Regions from separate parts of the Schumannella luteola genome, predicted to be linked through region 2. Evidence: predicted binding sites of a transcription regulator. Region 2 holds the regulator's gene; the other holds the start of a gene.
What was found. The regulator LexA, encoded in region 2, represses DNA repair genes until DNA is damaged. The targets are predictions, from matches to a motif close to TCGAACANNTGTTCGA.
Positions count from the first base shown of each region.

Region 1: a site for LexA is predicted at 3,640-3,655, ahead of BJ979_RS06135 (HNH endonuclease signature motif containing protein). Genes of this name have one in related genera too.

Region 1 covers NZ_JACBZY010000001.1:1,368,418-1,377,715, reverse strand. The annotation lists gene BJ979_RS06150 (helicase HerA-like domain-containing protein) at 1-1,314, opposite strand, end outside; gene BJ979_RS06145 (saccharopine dehydrogenase family protein) at 1,417-2,718, opposite strand; gene BJ979_RS06140 (phosphatase PAP2 family protein) at 2,755-3,519, opposite strand; gene BJ979_RS06135 (HNH endonuclease signature motif containing protein) at 3,779-5,305, shown strand; gene BJ979_RS06130 (multidrug effflux MFS transporter) at 5,483-6,709, opposite strand; gene BJ979_RS06125 (ArnT family glycosyltransferase) at 6,980-9,202, opposite strand; gene BJ979_RS06120 (bifunctional glycosyltransferase family 2/GtrA family protein) at 9,199-9,298, opposite strand, start outside.
Region 2 covers NZ_JACBZY010000001.1:3,189,044-3,198,341, forward strand. The annotation lists gene hisB (imidazoleglycerol-phosphate dehydratase HisB) at 1-459, opposite strand, end outside; gene BJ979_RS14530 (histidinol-phosphate transaminase) at 456-1,571, opposite strand; gene BJ979_RS14535 (hypothetical protein) at 1,581-1,931, opposite strand; gene BJ979_RS14540 (LysM peptidoglycan-binding domain-containing protein) at 2,062-2,406, opposite strand; gene lexA (transcriptional repressor LexA) at 2,711-3,388, shown strand; gene BJ979_RS14550 (ABC transporter ATP-binding protein) at 3,591-4,508, shown strand; gene BJ979_RS14555 (ABC-2 transporter permease) at 4,505-5,368, shown strand; gene BJ979_RS17710 (sensor histidine kinase) at 5,452-6,714, shown strand; gene BJ979_RS14565 (response regulator) at 6,711-7,370, shown strand; gene BJ979_RS14570 (LysR family transcriptional regulator) at 7,367-8,362, opposite strand; gene BJ979_RS14575 (putative oxygenase MesX) at 8,484-9,298, shown strand, end outside.

The sequences.
Region 1 (9,298 bases), 1.8 Mb from region 2:
CTGCACTCGGCTGCCGAGCTGGGCGAGCACATCCGACGGCACGTCCTTCGGCGTCTGCGTGACGAAGAAGATGCCGACGCCCTTCGAGCGGATGAGGCGCACCGTCTGGGTGATCTGCGCCACGAAATCCTTCGACGCGTCCTTGAACAGCAGGTGGGCCTCGTCGAAGAAGAACACCAGCTTCGGCTTGTCGAGGTCGCCGACCTCGGGCAGGTCGTTGAACAGATCGGCCAGCAGCCACATGAGGAACGTCGAGAACAGCGCCGGCTGGTCGGCGACGCTCGGCACCTCGAGCAGGCTGACGATGCCGCGGCCGTCGGCCGTCGTGCGCAGGAACTGGGCCGTGTCGATCTCCGGCTCGCCGAAGAAGACATCCGCGCCCGCGTCGGCGAAGCCGATCAGCTCGCGCAGGATGACGCCTGCGGTCGCCTTCGACAGGCCGCCGAGCTGGGTGAGCTCATCCTTGCCGTCGTCGCTCGTGAGGAAGGTCAGCACCGCCCGCAGGTCGCTGAGGTCGAGCAGCGGCAGGCCGGCCTGGTCGGCGTAGTGGAAGACGAGCGCCAGGCTCGACTCCTGCGTCTGGTTGAGGCCCAGCACCTTGCTGAGCAGCAGCGAGCCGAAGCTCGAGACGGTCGCGCGGATCGGGATGCCGGTGCCGAGCCCGCCGAGCGTGTAGTACTCGGTCGGGGCGGCCTGCGGGGCCCAGTCCTGGCCGATGCCGCGCGTGCGGGCGAGCAGCTTCTCGTTGCCCTCGCCGGGGCTCGCGATGCCCGAGAGATCACCCTTGATGTCGGCCGCGAACACCGGGACTCCGTTGGCGCTGAGCTGCTCGGCGAGCACCTGCAGCGTCTTCGTCTTGCCGGTTCCGGTGGCGCCGGCGACGAGGCCGTGGCGATTGGTCATGCCGAGCGGGATGCGCACGGGCACGTCGGCGAGCGCGTCGCCGTTCACGAGGGCGCCCATCTCGAGCGCGGGACCGTCGAAGGCGTACCCGGCGCGGATCGCGTCGACCTGGGGTGCGGTGAGCGGGCCGGGGGCGGCGGGAGCGGCTGGTGTCGCGGGAGCTGCGGGAGCGGCGGGGACGGAGGCGGGTGCGGCGGGAGCGGGAGCCGCGGTAGTGGCGGGCTCGGCGGGTTCAGCGTCGACTGCGGGCGCGGATGCAGGAGTCGTCGCGGCGGTCGGCTCGACGGTCGCGGGCGTCGCATCCCGTTCCGCGTCCGCCCCGGCGTGCTCCGCCTCGGCGGCGGCGAGCGCCGCCTGCGCCTCCTCGAGCGCCCGACGTGCAGCAGCGACCTTGTCCTCGGCGTCACTCATGCCCTCACCCTATTGAGAGCGCCTTCCCGCTTCCACGGTCGGGGATCGTGCGCTCGCGTCGGTATGGAGTGCTGATGCCGACGAGGTGGCACGATCCTCGGTTCAGCTCGACGTGGTGGGGGTGCGTTCTTCGTGGCCGTAGGGCTGTCCGTAGCCGCCGTCGGCGACGGGGCGGGCCATGAGCTCGAGGAAGGGGCGGGCGGCGAAGGCCTCGGGGCCGAGGACGCCGGTGCCGGTCCAGACGCCGGTCGCGAGCAGTTCGAGGGCGATGACCGGGTTGAGGGCGGTCTGCCAGACGACGCACTGGGTGCCGTATTCGGCCATGGTCCATTCGTTGTCGGCGACGTGGAACAGATACACCTCCCGCGGGCGCCCCTCCCATTCGGTGCCGACCGCGCCGGTCCCGGTCACGAGCACGCCGGCGCAGGTCTTGCCGGTCATGCGGGGGCCGATCGTCGCGGGATCCGGCAGGGATGCCGCCACGACATCGCGGGGGGCGACCTCGACCGGGCCGGCGGCCGAACGCACGCGCACCGGGGCGGTCTTGTCGAGGCCGAGGAGGTTGAGTGTCTTCAGCACGCCGATGAACTCGGCCCCGAGGCCGTACTTGAACGTCACCCGGCGAGCGTCGAGCCAGCGCGGCATCAGCAGCACTTCCTCGTGCTCGACGTTCACGCATTCGACCTCGCCGATGCCCTCGGGGAAGACGAAGGTCTCCGGCTCGCTGAACGGCGGCGTCGTGAACCAGCCGCGCTCCTTCTCGAAGATCACCGGCGGGTTCAGGCATTCCTCGATGGTCGTCCAGATCGAGAACGACGGCGCGAAGATCTCCGCCCCGGTCTCGTCGCGCACGACCAGGTTCGCGCCGTCGCGCACGCCGAGCTCGTCGATCGACTCGAACAGCACATCCGACGCGTAGCGGGCGAGCACATCCGACAGCCCCGGCTCCACGCCGATGCCGACCAGCGCCAGACGCCCCGCGCTCTCCCAGTCGCCCGCCTGCGCGAACTGGTCGTCGCCGAGCTTCACCCCGGTCTCGGTGTGCGGATCGGTCGGATGCGGCTCCGACAGCGACATCGCCATGTCGAGGTAGTCGGCGCCGGCATCCAGTGCGCCGCGGAAGATCGTCGGCACGAACTTCGGCTCGACTGCGTTCATCACGTGCGTCACCGCGTGCTCGGTCGCGACCCGCGTCACATCGGCCGGATCGGAGGCGTCGATGCGGGCCGCCCGGAACCGCGACGCGACCTCGTCGCCGTGCCGCTCGCGGATCCACGCGACCGTGCGCTCGGCTCGCGCCGGGTCGTAGTCGGTCACGACGATCAACTCGTAGAAGGAGCGTCGCGCGGCGATGCGCGCGAAGGCGTCGCCGACACCGCCCGCCCCGACGAGAAGGATGCGCATGGTCGGGGCCGCGGCGTCGTCGCTCATGGCGCGAGGCTAGCGCGCACCCCCGCCGCCGGGCGAGGGGTCGGCGTACCGCGCCGCCGCGAGGTCGCGTCGCCGCTGCCGCTCGCGCTCGACCGGCCCGGCGAGCGCCGCCCATCCCAGCAGCCCGACCGCGACGCCGATGAGCAGCCCGCCGAGCGTGTCGGTCATCCAGTGCGCGCCGAGGTAGGTGCGGCTCAGCATCATCGCGACGACGTAGACCGCGCCGAGCACCCAGACCCAGCGCCGCGCGAGCAGCACTCCGAGCACGACGGCGAGCGTGGCGGCGTTGGCGGTGTGGCCCGAGGGGAACGACCCCGGATCGACGGCGACGAGGATGTCGTGCGGCCGCGCCCGTCCGAACAGCGCCTTGAGCAGCTGCACGAGCCCGGCGCTGGCTCCGCACGCGAGCGCCCAGTACAGCGCGGCCCACGGCCGCCGCACGATCAGCAGCACCGCGAGCACCCCGAGCGGCACGACGAACACCGCGAACCAGCCGCCGCCGATCGCGTTGAACAGCAGCGACGGCACCTCCCAGATCGGGTTGCGGTGCTCGATGATCTCGGCCATCCACTCGCGGTCGATCCCGGGCGGCTGGCTGCCGCGCACGGCCAGCAGCGCGCCCAGTCCGAAGGCGGCGGCGAGCACGATCAGCGCGGCGAACAGGGCCGGTCGGCGGCGCGCGGCGGTGACGGGATGCGCGGCCGCCTCGCGCGGGGTCAGCGGCCGCCCGGCGCTCCCGCGGTCGTCATCAGCGGGAGTCGGCGGAACGGGCACCCCGTCACGCTAGGCCATGGCCTCGGACAGTCCTCGCCGATCGAGCCTCCGCACAGCATCTCGGCGCTCGCGCGACGGACCGATCGCGAGCAAATCCGACGGCCGATCAGGATCCCGGGCTCGAACGGATGGTTCGCGTGGTCTCGTGTGTGGTCCTGGGCCCCCCGTGTCGGATGTCGGTGGAATGTGCATCTGATCTGCGGTTCTGGTTCGCTCGGGTGTTCCGGCGGATGTCGGTGGTGGCTGTCACAGTGCAGGTATGGAGAAGCCCAGGACGTCACTCGGAGGCGACGGCCAAGCGCCGTTCGCTGATGGCGACGTCGATGGCTTCGTGAGCGCGGGCGGTGGCCGTGTTGCCGGCGAGGTCGTGACGTTGCCGGGGCTGGTGGGTGAGGCGGAGTCGGCGCTCGCGGCGTTGACGGCGGGGCAGGTGGCGGAGGTGCGAATGCTCGCCCGCGCCGGCCAGCTCGCGGAGGCCGAAGCCGCTGGGTCTCCGGTGAACGTGCGGGCACATGACATGGCTCTGCGGTCGATCGCGGCGGAGATCGGGGGAGTGCTCCGCTCCCCAGACAGGACCGTGCAGCGCCGCATCGGCGAGGCACGGGAGATCGTCGAGTTCTACCCTGCCGCGTTGTCGGCCTGGGAGCACGGGTTCATCACCCGAGGGCACGTCACGGTGATCGTCGACGCCGGCCGGGTCGTCCCGGTCGAGCGTCGGGGCGAGTTCGAGCGGGAGGCGATCGAGCGCAGCCTCGCCGATACCCCGAACCGGGTGCGTGCCGGACTCGAGCTCTACGCCCAGATGCTCACCGACCGGAACTTCAGCGAACGGCACGAGGACGCCGCCCGTGGCCGTGCGGTCCGGCTCATTCCGGGGCGGGATGGGATGTGCGACGTGATCGCGACCGTCCCGACGGTGATCGGCGACGGGATCCTGGATCGGTTGACGCGGATGGCGCACGCGGTGCAGGACGCTGCCGAACCGCGCGGAGAAACCACCGCCGACATCGCATCTGCCAGCGGAGCCAGCGCCTCGACGGATCGGCGGACGGTCGACCAAATCCGCGCGGACGTGTTCGCCGACCTGCTCCTCGCCGGCGCCCCGGCGCTCGACGTGACCGCGCAGGGCGACGGTCCCGGTGCGCTGGGTGCGATCCGCGCGCAGGTGCAGGTCACCGTGTCCGCGCTCACTCTCCTCGGCGACGACGAGAACCCGGCCGACCTCATCGGGCGCTCACCGATCGACGCCGGAACCGCCCGCTACCTCGCCGGCGACACCTCGTCATGGACCCGCCTGCTCACCGATCCCATCGACGGCGTCACGGTCGCGGTCGACCGGTACCGGCCCTCGCTCGAGCAGCGCCGTCACCTGCGGGCCCGGGATCAGCACTGCCGCTTCCCGGGATGCCGGATCGCGGCGATCCGCTGCGAGCTCGACCACACCCTCGACCACGCGCTCGGCGGTCCGACGGCACTGATCAACCTCGCCCATCTGTGCCAGCGGCATCACTCGATGAAGCAATTCACCGCCTGGCGAGTGAGACAGCATCCCGGCGGAGTCCTGCAATGGACATCCCCGACCGGCCGCGTCTACCGCGAAGACGCGCCCGCCCCACCCGTGGCGTTCGTGCCACTCGGACACCCCATCCGCTGCCACCGACCGATCCCCGACAGCGGTGAACCTCTCGACGATCCACCGGATCGCCCCCGCGGACTTCGCGACCATGAAACCGGTGCGCCGTTCGCGATCGCGGCGGCCCATGACCCGATCCCGGCCCCGTTCTGAAGCCGAGCGACTCCCTGTCGTCGTCGATCGACCGTGCGCGCGAGAGACCGACGCACTCGATCGCTCACACAGCCGACCCATCACGTCGCGGCAACCGCAACGCTCCTCTGGCCCGACCCGGGCCGGGCCCGGCCCCGCGCTCGCCCGCGCTCGCCCGCGCCGGTCCGGGCGCCCGGCCTACTCGATCGGCGGCACCGTCCGCGGCCGCACGATCGTCCACATGACGACGTTCGCGACGACGTGGCAGCCGATCATGACCGCCGCCATCGGCAGCGCCGAGGTGATGCCGAGCACGCCGACGATCGGCGAGATCACGCCGGCGAGGCCGAAGTTGACGGCGCCGAGCAGCGAGGCCGCCGTGCCCGCCTCGCTGCCGTGGTGCGCGAGCGCGAGCACCTGCACGCTGGGGAACGCGAGACCGCAGGCCGCGAGCATCACGAACAGGGCGACGAGGATCGGGATGAGCGCACCGCCGAGCAGCGCGACGACAGCGATCGAGAGCGAGCTGAGCAGCATGATGCCGATCGCCGTGGCGAGGATCCATTGCGGGCCGATGCGCCGCATGAGCCGCGACGAGAGCTGCGACGCGATCACGAGTCCGAGCGAGTTGACGCCGAACATGATGCCGAACTGCTGCGCGCTGAGGCCGTAGACGTTCTGCAGCAGCAGCGACGAGGCCGAGAGATAGGCGAACAGTCCGGAGAACTGCATGCCGCCGATGATCGCGACGCCGATGAAGACGCGGTCGGTGAACAGCGCCCGATATCTCTGCCGCGCGGTGGTCGTAGCCGAGGGGATGTGGGCGCCCCGCGGCCGCGTCTCGGCCACGAGGAAGGCGGCGACGACGACCGCGACGAAGCCGTAGATCGCGAGGGCGACGAAGATGCCGCGCCAGTCGAAGAACAGCAGCATCTGCGAGCCGATGAGCGGCGCGAGGATGGGCGCGAGCCCGGTCACGAGGGCCAGGCGGGAGAGCATCCGCACGAGCGCGTGCCCGGAGAAGAGGTCGCGCACCATGGCCATCGCGACCACGCCGCCGCCGGCCGCGCCGATGCCCTGCAGCACGCGGAACACGCCGACCCAGACGACGTCGGGCGAGGCGGCGACGCCGATGCTCGCGCCGATGTGCAGCGCTGTCGCGAGCAGCAGCGGCAGGCGGCGGCCGACCCGGTCACTCCAGGGGCCGACGACGAGCTGGCCGAGGCCGAAGCCGACCGTGGTCGCCGTCAGGGTCAGCTGCACCGCCGCATCCGTCGTCGACAGCTCGTCGACGACCTTCGGGAAGGCGGGCAGGTAGAGGTCGATCGTGAAGGGGCCGAGGCCGACGAGCGCACCGAGCAGGATGATGTGCAGGATGCGCTGGCCGCGCGACATGGCGTCGCCGGGGTGCACGAGGGCGGTCATGGGTGAGCGCTCCGGAAGCGGTCGAGATGCGGTGGTGGTGTGGTGCGCTGCGTGATGAGGCTGCGCAGCGGTGGTGCTCCGGCCGCCCCGTTCGCGGTGACGCCGTGCCGTAGTGCAACGGTGCAGCGTGCGCACGATTCCCTCACGGTCGCTCGATCTTCGCAGACGCGACACCTGTCGCGCGACGATGAGCGGGTCTCGATCGCTCCTCGCGATCGAGACCCGCTCCGGTGGGACGCGCGGCGCCCCGGATGTTCAGCTCACGCCGCCTCAGCTCAGGTCGTAGAGGGTGACCCCGTCGACCGTCGTGGCCGTGTAGTTCTCCTCGACCCAGCTGGAGATCGCGCTGGCCGCATCCGAGCCGCCGTTGGAGCGTCCGCTGACGCCGCTGGCGATGAAGTAGTGGATCTCGCCCTTCTTCACGAGGGCCTGGAACTCGGCGAGGGTCGGCGAGGGGTCGCTGCCGTTGAATCCGCCGATCGGCATGACCGGCAGCTCGGTCGCGAGCTGGTAGCCGGCGGCGCTGTTCGAGCCGATCGTCGCGGCCGCCCAGGTGTAGGCGCTCGCGTTCTTCTTCAGCAGGGCCTCGACCTTCGTGCTGACGCTGCTCGCGCCGAGCAGTCCGCCGGCGCCTCCGCCGCCGAAGCCGCCGCGGCCGCCGCCGGTCGAGCTCTCACCGGATGCGGTGCCGCCCTGGCCGGGGAAGCCGCCCTGCCCGGTGGCGCCGGTCGAGCCGCCGGTCGAGCCGGTGCCCGACCCCGTCCCGGTGCTCGAACCCGCCCCCGTGCCGCCCTGCCCGAAGCCCTGTGGCGGGGTGCCGCCGAAGCCCTGCGCGCTCGACGAGCCGTTCGACGAGCCGTTCTGGTTCGACCCGGGGAAGCCGCCCTGACCTCCCCCCGGGCCGCCCATCCCGCCCTGGCCGCCGCCGCGGCCGCCGCCGAAGCCGCCCATCCCGCCCTGCACGCTCGGGCCGGCCGTGACGATCGAGCCACTGTGGCCCTCCGAGACGGTCTGCAGCGAGTAGGCGGCCGGGGCCGCGAGAGCGCCGATCAGCGACACCGCGGCGGTCGCCACGGCGATGCGCCGGCCGAGCGGCGGCAGCACGAGCAGCACCGCGCCGATGACCGCGAGGCCGACGACGACGAACTTGAGCCAGGGCATCCAGTCGCCCGCTCGGGTGAGCAGCGCGTAGGCCCAGCCGGCGCTGCCGAGCAGCACCGCGGCGAGCACGATCCGCGCCCACAGGGCCGAGCGGCGCTCCCACAGCATGGTCGTGCCGATCGCGACGACCGCCGCGATCGCCGGGGCGAGCGCGACCGTGTAGTAGGCGTGGAAGATGCCGGCCATGAAGCTGAAGGCGAGTCCGGTGACGAGCATCCAGCCGCCGAAGATGACGAGGATGGCGCGGCGCACCGAGGTGCGCGGGGCGCGGCGCAGCAGCACGAGGGCGACGACGCCGACGACGAGCGCGGCCGGCAGCAGCCAGGTGATCTGACCGCCGATCTCACCGTCGAAGAGGCGCGTGATGCCGGTCGAGCCCCACATCCCGCCGCCGGTGTTGCCACCGCCACCGCCGCCGGTGACGCTGCCGGTCTCGTTCCCCGTGAGCCGCCCGAAGCCGTTGTAGCCGAAGGTCAGCTCGAGGAAGCTGTTCGTCTGCGAGCCGCCGATGTAGGGCCGCCACGACTCGGGCACGAGCTCGACGATCGCGACCCACCATCCGGCCGACACGATCACGGCGCCGAGCGCGGCGAGCGAGTGCAGCAGTCGCACGCGGAAGGTGCGCGGCGCCGCCCAGAGGTAGACGAGCGCGAGCGGGGGCAGCAGCACGAAGGCCTGCAGCTGCTTGGTCAGGAAGCCGAGGCCGATCATCGCGCCGGCCCACAGCACCCAGCGGATGCGGCCGTCTTCGACGCCGCGGATCGTGAAGTAGGTCGCGAGGCTCAGCAGCAGCACGAGCAGCGCATCGGGGTTGTTGAAGCGGAACATCAGCGCGGCGACCGGCGTGATCGCGAGCACTCCCCCGGCCAGCAGCGCGGTCGCGGCGCTGAAGCGGCGGCGCACGGTGGCGTACACGATCGCGACCGTGATGACGCCCATGATCGCCTCGGGCAGCAGGATGCTCCACGAGCTCAGCCCGAAGAGACGCACCGAGAGGGCCATGATCCACAGGCTCGCCGGCGGCTTGTCGACCGTGATCGAGTTCGCCGCGTCGCTCGAGCCGTAGAAGAAGGCCTCCCAGTTCACGCTGCCGGCCTGCACCGCCGCGGAGTAGAAGGAGTTGGCGTAGCCGCTCGCGCCGAGGTTCCAGATGTAGAGCACGGCGGTGACGGCGAGCAGTCCGAGCAGCGCGGGGCGCTCCCAGAGCAGGGCGCCGCGACGGCCGAGCACGAGGGCGCGGCCCGCTTCGCGCAGGCGCGTGCCGAGAGGAGAGTGGGCGGTGCCGGCGGGGATGCGCCCCGAGCCGGCGGTGGTCGTGGTGGCGGCGCTCATGCTGCGGCGTCCTCCTGGGTCAGCGCGGCGGCGAGCGCGCCGGTCCGCGGGGTCGAGGTGGCCGAGTCGGCCGGGATCGGGGCGGCCGAGGCGGCC
Region 2 (9,298 bases):
GCCGGCGTGGAAGGTGATCGCCTCGAAGACGTGACGCACCATCGAGCCGGTGAAGTGCCCGCCGATGAGGTGCAGGGCGAAACCCTCGGGTTCGCCCGAGTGCACGAGGTAGGGGCGACCCGAGACATCGACGACGGCTCGCGCGAGCGCCTCGTCGAGCGGCACGTGGGCGTCGCCGAAGCGGCCGATGCCGTGCTTGTCGCCGAGCGCCTGACGGATCGCGGTGCCGAGCGTGATGCCCGTGTCCTCGACCGTGTGGTGCACGTCGATGTCGGTGTCGCCGGTGGCCTTGACCGTGAGGTCGACGAGCGAGTGCTTCGCGAAGGCGGTCAGCAGGTGATCGAAGAACGGCACGCTCGTCGAGATCTCCGACTTGCCGGTTCCGTCGAGGTCGAGTGAGAGCTCGATGCTCGACTCGCTGGTCGAGCGGGTCAGCTGCGCGGTGCGGCCTGCGGTCATGCCTGCGATCCTACCGACGCGGCCGCGTGCGCCCCGCCCGGCCCGAGGGCCGCGAGCTGCTCGAGGAAGTACGTCGTCTCCTGCTCGGTGCCCGCCGTCACGCGGAGGGTGTTCGGGATGCCGACATCGCGGATCAGGATGTCCTTGGCGAACAGCGCCTCGAACGTCGCCTGCGGCTCGTCGACGCCGCCGAAGAAGACGAAGTTCGCGCTCGACGGATAAGGACGGAAGCCGAGCCGCGGCAGTTCGGCCACGAGACGGTCGCGCTGCTCGGCGATGTCGTCGACCATCGCGAGCATCGTCGGGGCGTGCTGGAGCGCCGCGACGGCGGCCGCCTGCGTCAGCGCCGAGAGGTGATACGGCAGGCGCACGAGACGCAGCGCATCGATCGCGGCCGGGTCGGCGGCGAGGTAGCCGACCCGCGCACCGGCGAAGGCGAAGGCCTTGCTCATCGTGCGCGAGACGAGCAGTCGCTCGCGACCCGGCAGCAGGCTCAGCGCGCTCGGCTGATCCTTCGGCATGAACTCGGCGTAGGCCTCGTCGACGAGCACGATCCCCGGGGTCGCGTCGTAGACGGCCTCGACGACATCCACCCCGAGCGGCGTGCCCGTCGGGTTGTTCGGCGCGCAGAGGAAGACGACGTCGGGACGGTGCTCGGCGACCTGCGCCGCCGCCGTCTCGGGCGTGAGCTCGAAGTCGTGGTCGCGCTGCCCGGCGATCCAGGTCGTGCCGGTACCGGAGGCGATGATCGAGTGCATCGAGTAGGTGGGCGGGAAGCCGAGCAGGCTGCGCCCGGGGCCGCCGAAGGCCTGCAGTACGTGCTGCAGCACCTCGTTCGAGCCGTTCGCGGCCCAGATGTTCTCGGGCGCGAGTCCGTGCCCGAGGTAGGCCGCGAGGTGCTCGCGCAGCTCGGTGAACTCGCGGTCGGGGTAGCGGTTGACGCCGAGCACGGCGCGGGCGACGGCCTCGACGACGTGCTGGGCGACCTCTTCGGGCACCGGATGCGTGTTCTCGTTGACGTTGAGCTGGTAGCGCACGGGGGCCTGCGGCGCGCCGTAGGGCGCCTTGCCACGCAGGTCGTCTCGGATCGGGAGCTCGGAGAGCGATGTCACCGCACGAGTCTAGGGCGACGGCGCGGCGCCCTCCGGCGCGGTGACGGGGCGTGACGACGAGGTGGGCGACTCCGGGGCTGACCCGTCGATCGGCGACGCCGCAAGCAGCCGGAGGAAGTCGTGCACCTGCTCGGCCGGGATCTCGCACGGCTTGAGAAGCACGCCGGCGGCGGTGCGCCAGATGTTCGCGCTGAGGTAGCCGTGACCGCCGAGGCGCTCGGCGGTGAGCGTGGTCGCGCGACCGTCGGCGTGGTCGGCCCGCGTGACTCCCCAGGGTTCCCCGGCGATCTCCCGACGCGACCAGCCGAGGGGAAGCGCGTCGATCGCGGCGAGCTCGCGCGCATCCAGGTCGTCGGTCATGTTCCGAGATTAAAGGGGCGGGCCCGCCGACCGTCGGGGGAACGGAGGCGGGCCCGATTCGGTCGACCGCGAGGGGGATGCGGCGACCGCGAGCGCCGGGCGAACCCGGCGGACGTGGAAGTGCGAACGATCAGCGGCTGTACTGCGTGGGGATCGCGAGCTGCTGGTTCGGCGTGATGCTGGCCGAGCCGAGCTGGTTGAGCTTGATGATCTCGGAGACGACGTCGCGCGGGTCGCTCTGCGGGGCGACGCGCTCGGCGATGCTCCAGAGGGTGTCGCCCGCCTGCACGCGGACGTGCTCGAAGGTCGTCGACGAGCTGGACGAGGTCGCGACCGCGTCGCCGCTGCCGACGACGAAGGCTCCGACGCCCAGGACGAGCGGGATCGCGATGAGGACCGAGAGCACGACCTGACCGCGGCGCGTGATGCGCAGGCGCGGGGCCGCAGCCGTCGGGGCGAGGGAGATGGTGCTCATGGTGACCTCCTGAGTCTGGACAGCTTCGCGGCCGACGCTCGGCCGGGAGAGCCGGCTGCGAAGCTGTGTTCCGAACATATCTTCTATCGAACGTATGTTCAAGTGGATCGTCGGTTTCGGTCTGATAACAGGCGCGGATGCGACGACACGCTCGAACAGATGTTTGAGCAGACCTTTCGAACCGGATACAGTTCCGAATGTCTGGGAACAGCTTCCCGACGACCACCGACATCCGCCGGTACACGTCGTCGAGGGCCCTCAGAAGTCGGGTTTTCAGAACGTGACCAGCCAGAGAGGACCGCCCATGAGCGACGCCACCGACCGAGGCGCCACCGGCGGCACCCGCCGGCGCAAGAGCCTGAGCGAGAAGCAGCTGGCGATCCTCGAGTTCATCTCCCAGCAGGTCGCCACGCGCGGCTACCCGCCGAGCATGCGCGAGATCGGCGACGCCGTCGGGCTCGCCTCGCTCTCGAGCGTGACCCACCAGCTCAACCAGCTCGAGCTGAGCGGCTACCTGCGCCGTGACCCCAACCGCCCGCGCGCGCTCGAGGTGCTCATCGACCTGCCGTCGACGTCGTCGGCCGTCGAGTCCGCTCCCTCCGTCGGCGACGCCGCGATGGTGCCGCTCGTCGGCCGCATCGCCGCCGGCATCCCGATCACGGCCGACCAGCAGGTCGACGAGGTCTTCCCGCTCCCCCGCCAGCTCGTCGGCAAGGGCGAGCTCTTCATGCTCAAGGTCGTCGGCGAGTCGATGATCGACGCGGCCATCTGCGACGGCGACTGGGTCGTCGTGCGCACGCAGAACACTGCCGAGAACGGCGAGATCGTCGCGGCGATGCTCGACGGCGAGGCGACCGTCAAGGTGTTCCGCCAGCGCGACGGCCACACCTGGCTGCTGCCGCGCAACTCCGCCTTCGAGCCGATCCTCGGCGACCAGGCCGAGGTGCTCGGCAAGGTCGTCGCCGTGCTGCGCGCGGTCTGAGCCCGCGAGCGAGGTACGGCGTCAGCACCGACGCGGTCACGCACCGCCACCGTCTCGAGGCGGAGACGCGCCTCCCCCGCTGGTACCACGGTGCCAGCCGGATCGCGCACGAACCCGCCCCACGGCGGATGACCGCGACTCATCTCTCTTCCTAGCGTTGATGACGCAGGGCACACGGCCCCGCTCACGACGAAGGGCAGACATGATCCAGGCTCGCGCGCTCACCAAGCGCTACGGGGCGAAGGTCGCGGTCGACGGCATCGACTTCACCGTGCGTCCCGGTCAGGTGACCGGCTTCCTCGGCCCCAACGGCGCCGGCAAGTCGACCACCATGCGCATGATCGTCGGACTCGACCGTCCGACCTCCGGCGGCGTCACCGTCAACGGACGGCCCTACGCCGAGCACCGCGCTCCCCTGCGCGAGGTCGGCGTGCTGCTCGACGCGAAGGCCGTGCACACCGGCCGCAGCGCGTTCAAGCACCTGCAGTCGCTCGCGGCGACCCACGGCATCCCCACCGCCCGCGTGCACGAGGTCATCGCCCTCACCGGCCTCGACAGCGTCGCCCGCAAGCGCGTCGGCGGCTTCTCGCTCGGCATGGGCCAGCGCCTCGGCATCGCCGCCGCGCTGCTCGGCGACCCGGCGACGCTGATCCTCGACGAGCCGGTCAACGGGCTCGACCCGGAGGGCGTCACCTGGGTGCGCCAGCTCGTGCGCGGCCTGGCCGCCGAAGGACGCACGGTGCTGCTCTCCTCGCATCTGATGAGCGAGATGGCGCAGACCGCCGACCACATCATCGTGCTCGGGCGCGGGCAGGTGCTGGCGGATGCGCCGGTCGCCGAGATCATCGCCGGCGCCGGCGGAGCGACCGTGCGCGTGCGCACCCCGCAGCCGCAGCTGCTCGCCGAGGCGCTGCGCGGCGCGACCGTGACCCCGCTGCCGGACGGCGCGGTGAGCGTGCACGGCGCGACAGCCGAGACCGTCGGCGAGGCCGCCGCCGCCCGCGGCGTCGTGCTGCACGAGCTCACGCCGATCGCGAGCTCGCTGGAGGAGGCGTACCTGGCGCTGACGGCCGACGAGGTCGAGTACCGCAGCGCCCAGCCCGAGGCGGTGCTGCGATGACCGCCGCGACGCTCGCTCCGTCCGCCGGTGCGACGAACACGACCCGCCCGGGCGTGACCTTCGGCCGCGTGCTGCGCTCGGAGTGGATCAAGTTCACGAGCCTGCGCTCGACCTTCTGGACCAGCGCCATCATCCTCGTGCTCTGGATCGGCCTCGCGGCGATGCTCGCGGCGACCGCGCCGACCGAGCTCGCCCCCGGCGCCGACCCCGACGAGAACGGACGGTTCCTGCTCGGCACCGTCGTCACCACCGGCGCCTCGATCGGCGTGCTGGTCGCGGCGATCCAGGGCGTGCTGATCATCTCGGGCGAGTACTCGACGGGCATGATCCGCTCGAGCCTCGCGGCCGTGCCGCGCCGTCTGCCGGTGCTCTTCGGCAAGGCGATCGTCGCCTTCGTCTGGATGTTCCTGCTCGGCGCCGTGGGCGTTCTCGGCTCGCTCGGCGTGGCGGCCGCGCTGTTCACCGCCCGCGACATCCCGCTCGTCATCGACGGCGACGTGCTGACCGCCTTCGCCGGCGCCGCTCTCTATCTGGGCCTCGTCGCCGTGTTCGGCCTCGGCATCGGCACGGCCGTGCGATCGTCGGCGGGTGGGATCGCGATCGCGCTGGGCGTGCTGCTCGTGCTGCCGACCCTGCTCATGGTGCTCAGCTCGTGGCTCGACTGGATCGGCGACGTGATGAAGTTCCTCATCTCGCAGGCCGGCTCGACCCTCGCCTCGGTTCCGGGGCCGTCGGCGATGGCCCTCGGTGGTGCGGCCGACGATGCTCTGACGCCGGCCGTCGCCGCGATCGTGGTGCTCGTCTGGGCGGTCGCCGCGCTCGTGCTCGGCGCGATCGCCCTGAAGCGGCGGGACGCCTGAACCGCGCGGCGAAGCGGCCGAGGTCCTCTGCGGATGCGGAGGGCCTCGGCCTTCCGCATCCCCCGGGCCGGATCCGCAGCTGGCTGCAACGGCACGCGCGTGCCGTCGACGGCACGATCGCGGGCCTGTTCGCGGGGTTCGCCGTACTGACCGTCGTCGCGTCGGCGGTATTCAACGAGCGCACCCCGCTCTGGGATCTGCCGAACCCCGGATGGTGGACGATCCCGACACTGATCTGCATCGCCGCGTCGACGGTCGCGCTGCTGTTCCGGCGCAGCCGCCCTCTCTGGGGCGTCGTGCTCGCGGCCGCGCTCGTGCTGGTTCCGCTGCCGGTTCCGAGCCTCGCCGAGCCGACGTTGAGCATCTTCGCGCTGTACGCGGTCGGCGCCTACCGCGGAGGCCGCACCGCCTGGCTCTCCTTCACCCTCATCGCCGGCTGCTCGGCGCTGAGCACCGCCCTCGGGGCGGCCGTGCCCGGCGTGTGGTCGGTGATCGAGGGCGAGACCGGTCACGGCGTCGCCGCGCTGAGCTCGACGCTCGTCGTCTCGACGATCTTCCTGCTCTCCGCTCTGCTGCTCGGCATGAGCATCGGCAACCGCCGCCGCTACCTCGACGCCCTCATCGACCGCGCCGGTCAGCTCGCGCGCGAACGCGACCAGCGTGCGGAGATCGCCGCGGCCGAGGAGCGGGGCCGCATCGCCGGCGAGATGCACGACGTGCTCGCGCACAGCATGTCGGTCATGATCGCGCTCTCGGAGGGCGCCGCCGCGACCGCCGCAACGCGGCCCGCCGATGCCGCGGCGACGATGAGCACGGTCGCCGAGACGGGACGCCGCAGCCTCGCCGAGCTGCGCCGGCTGCTCGGGGTGCTCGGCGAGCCCGGCCAGGCGGAGCGCCGCCCGCAGCCCGGCGCCGCGCAGCTCGGCGAACTGGTCGCCGGCTTCCGCACGGCTGGGCTGCGGGTCGAGCTGAGCTCCCGCGGCGAGCCGGGCGCGGATGCCGCACTCGGGCTCACGGTCTACCGGATCATGCAGGAGTCCCTCACGAACGCCCTCCGCTACGCCGACGGCGCTCCCGCGTCGGCCGACATCGACTGGGGCGTCGAGCGCGTCGAGATCACCGTGCTCGATCGCGGGACGGGACGCCGCACCGCCCAGCAGGGCGCCGGCCGCGGCCTGCTCGGGATGCGGGAGCGCGTCGCGCTGTTCGGCGGCTCGGTCGAGACCGGGCCGGCCGAGGGCGGCGGCTGGCGGGTGCGCGCCGTGCTGCCCCGCGACGGCGGGCGCGACGATGCGCCGCGCCGAGCACCTCATCCATCCACCGCTGCCGACAAGGAGACCCCGTGACCGATCGCATCCGCGTGCTCATCGTCGACGATCAGGAGCTCGTGCGGCTCGGCTTCCGCATGGTGCTCGACGCCGAGGCCGACATCGAGGTCGTCGGCGAGGCCGGCGATGGCGCCGCCGCGGTCGCGGAGGTGCGCCGGCTCGAGCCCGATCTGGTGCTGATGGATGTGCGCATGCCCGAGATGGACGGCATCCGCGCGACCGAGCTCGTCGTCGCGCTGCGCCCCGACACCCGCGTGCTCGTGCTCACGACCTTCGACCGCGACGAGTACGCCTTCGGCGCGCTGCGCGCGGGCGCGAGCGGCTTCCTGCTCAAGGACGCGCGGCCGGCCGAGCTGGCCGACGCGATCCGCGCCGTGCACCGCGGGGATGCCGTGGTCGCGCCGCGTGTGACCGCGCGCCTGATCGACCTGGCGGCCCCGGCGCTGGAGCCGACCGGACGCGACGACACCGTGCTCGCGGTGCTCACCGACCGCGAGCGCGAGGTGTTCCAGCTCATGGCCGAAGGCGCGACGAACGGCGAGATCGCCGGCCGCCTCTACCTCTCGGAGTCGACGGTGAAGACGCACGTCGGGCGGGTGCTGCGCGGGCTGGGCCTGCGCGACCGGGTGCAGGTGGTCATCCTCGCCTACGAGATCGGCGCGGTGAAGCCCTAGTCGCGCTCGAGGTCGGCGTCGAAGCCCTGCTCGGCGTCCGAGCTCTGCTCGCCGTCGAGCAGCGAGATGCCGAACTCCGCGACGACGGAGCGCAGCTCCCCCAGGTAGCGCTGGGCCTGCTCGGTGAGCGGGATCGCCGAATGCTCGATCCATCCGATCTCGATGCGATCGTCGATGTCGAGCGGGATCGCGACGATCTCGGGGTTCAGGTCGTCGCTGATGATGCCCGTCGAGATCGTGTAGCCGTCGAGTCCGATCATGAGATTGAAGATGGTCGCCCGATCGGAGACGCGGATCTCCTGCCGGCTCGAGAGGGTCGAGAGGATCTCCTCGGCGAGGTAGAAGGAGTTGTTCGCACCCTGATCGAAGGTCAGCCGTGGCAGGTCGGCCAGGTCGGCCAGGACGACCCGCTCGCGGGGGACGAGCGGATTCGTCCTCGCGACGAAGATGTGCGGTTCGGCGATGAAGAGCGGTCGGAACACCAGGCCCGAATCACGGAGCAGCTTGTCGATCACCTTGCGGTTGAAGTCGTTCCGGTAGAGGATCCCGACCTCGCTGCGCAGCGCACGGACGTCTTCGATGATGTCCCAGGTGCGGGTCTCGCGCAGTGAGAACTCGTACTCGTCGGCGTCGCTCGCGCGCACCATGCGCACGAAGGCGTCGACCGCGAACGAGTAGTGCTGCGTCGAGACCCCGAGCAGACGCCGCGACGGCGGACGGCCGAGGTAGCGGTGCTCGAGGAGGACCACCTGCTCGACGACCTGCCGGGCGTAGCCCAGGAACTCGGTTCCGTCGGCGGTGAGCGAGACGCCGCGGGCCGAGCGGGTGAGCAGGGTGCGCCCGACGCGCGCTTCGAGATCCTTCATCGCCGCCGACATGGTGGGCTGCGCCACGAACAGCTGGTCGGCGGCGGCGCTGATCGATCCTTCCGCGGCGACCTCGACGAAGTACTGGAGCTGCTGGAGGGAGATGCGGCTGGAGTCGCGTGCCATAGCGTCATTCTATATTTCGGCATAGTCACGACGAATTACCCGATATCCCCGGATCACGGGCACGATTCAGGTGGATCTCCTGCGCTGTCAGAAGACCGACCGACCGAGGGATGTTTCTCCTGTGACTGACGAGTTCGACTACGCGATCACGACGACGCGCTTCGACGAGCACTACGAGCCCGCGGAGACGTCCCGCGTCACCACGAACTTCGCGAACCTCGCTCGCGGGGAGCACCGCCAGCAGAACCTCCGCAACGCCCTCGGCATGATCGACCGCCGCTTCAACGCCCTCGCCGACTGGGACAACCCGGCCGGCGATCGCTACACGGTCGAGCTCGAGATCGTCTCGGTCGGCCTGCGATTCGCCGACACGAGCGCGGAGGACGCGTTCCCACTGATCGAGATCCTCGACGTGCAGATCCTCGACAGCGCGACCGGTGAGCGACGCCACGGCATCGTCGGCAACAACTTCTCGTCGTACGTGCGCGACTACGACTTCAGCGTGCTCCTCCCCTCGCTCACGGCATCCGGGCCGGATGCGCCCCTGCCGGACGACTTCGGGGTGCTTCACGGCAAGCTGTTCGACCACTTCCTCGCCTCGCCCGCCTTCCGCGAGCGCTTCGCCGCTCCCCCGGTGATCTGCATCAGCGTCTCCACCAGCAAGACCTACCGCCGCACCGACAACATCCACCCCGTGCTCGGCGTCGAGTACCTCAACGACGACGTCTCGGTGACCGACCGGTACTTCGACAAGATGGGCCTGCGGGCGCGGTTCTTCATGCCGCCGGGGAGCGTGGCGCCGCTCGCGTTCTATCACCGCGGTGATCTGCTGAACGACTACTCGGATCTGCAGCTGATCGGCACGATCAGCACGATGGAGACCTTCCAGCGGATCTACCGGCCGGAGATCTACAACGCGAACTCCGCCGCCACCGC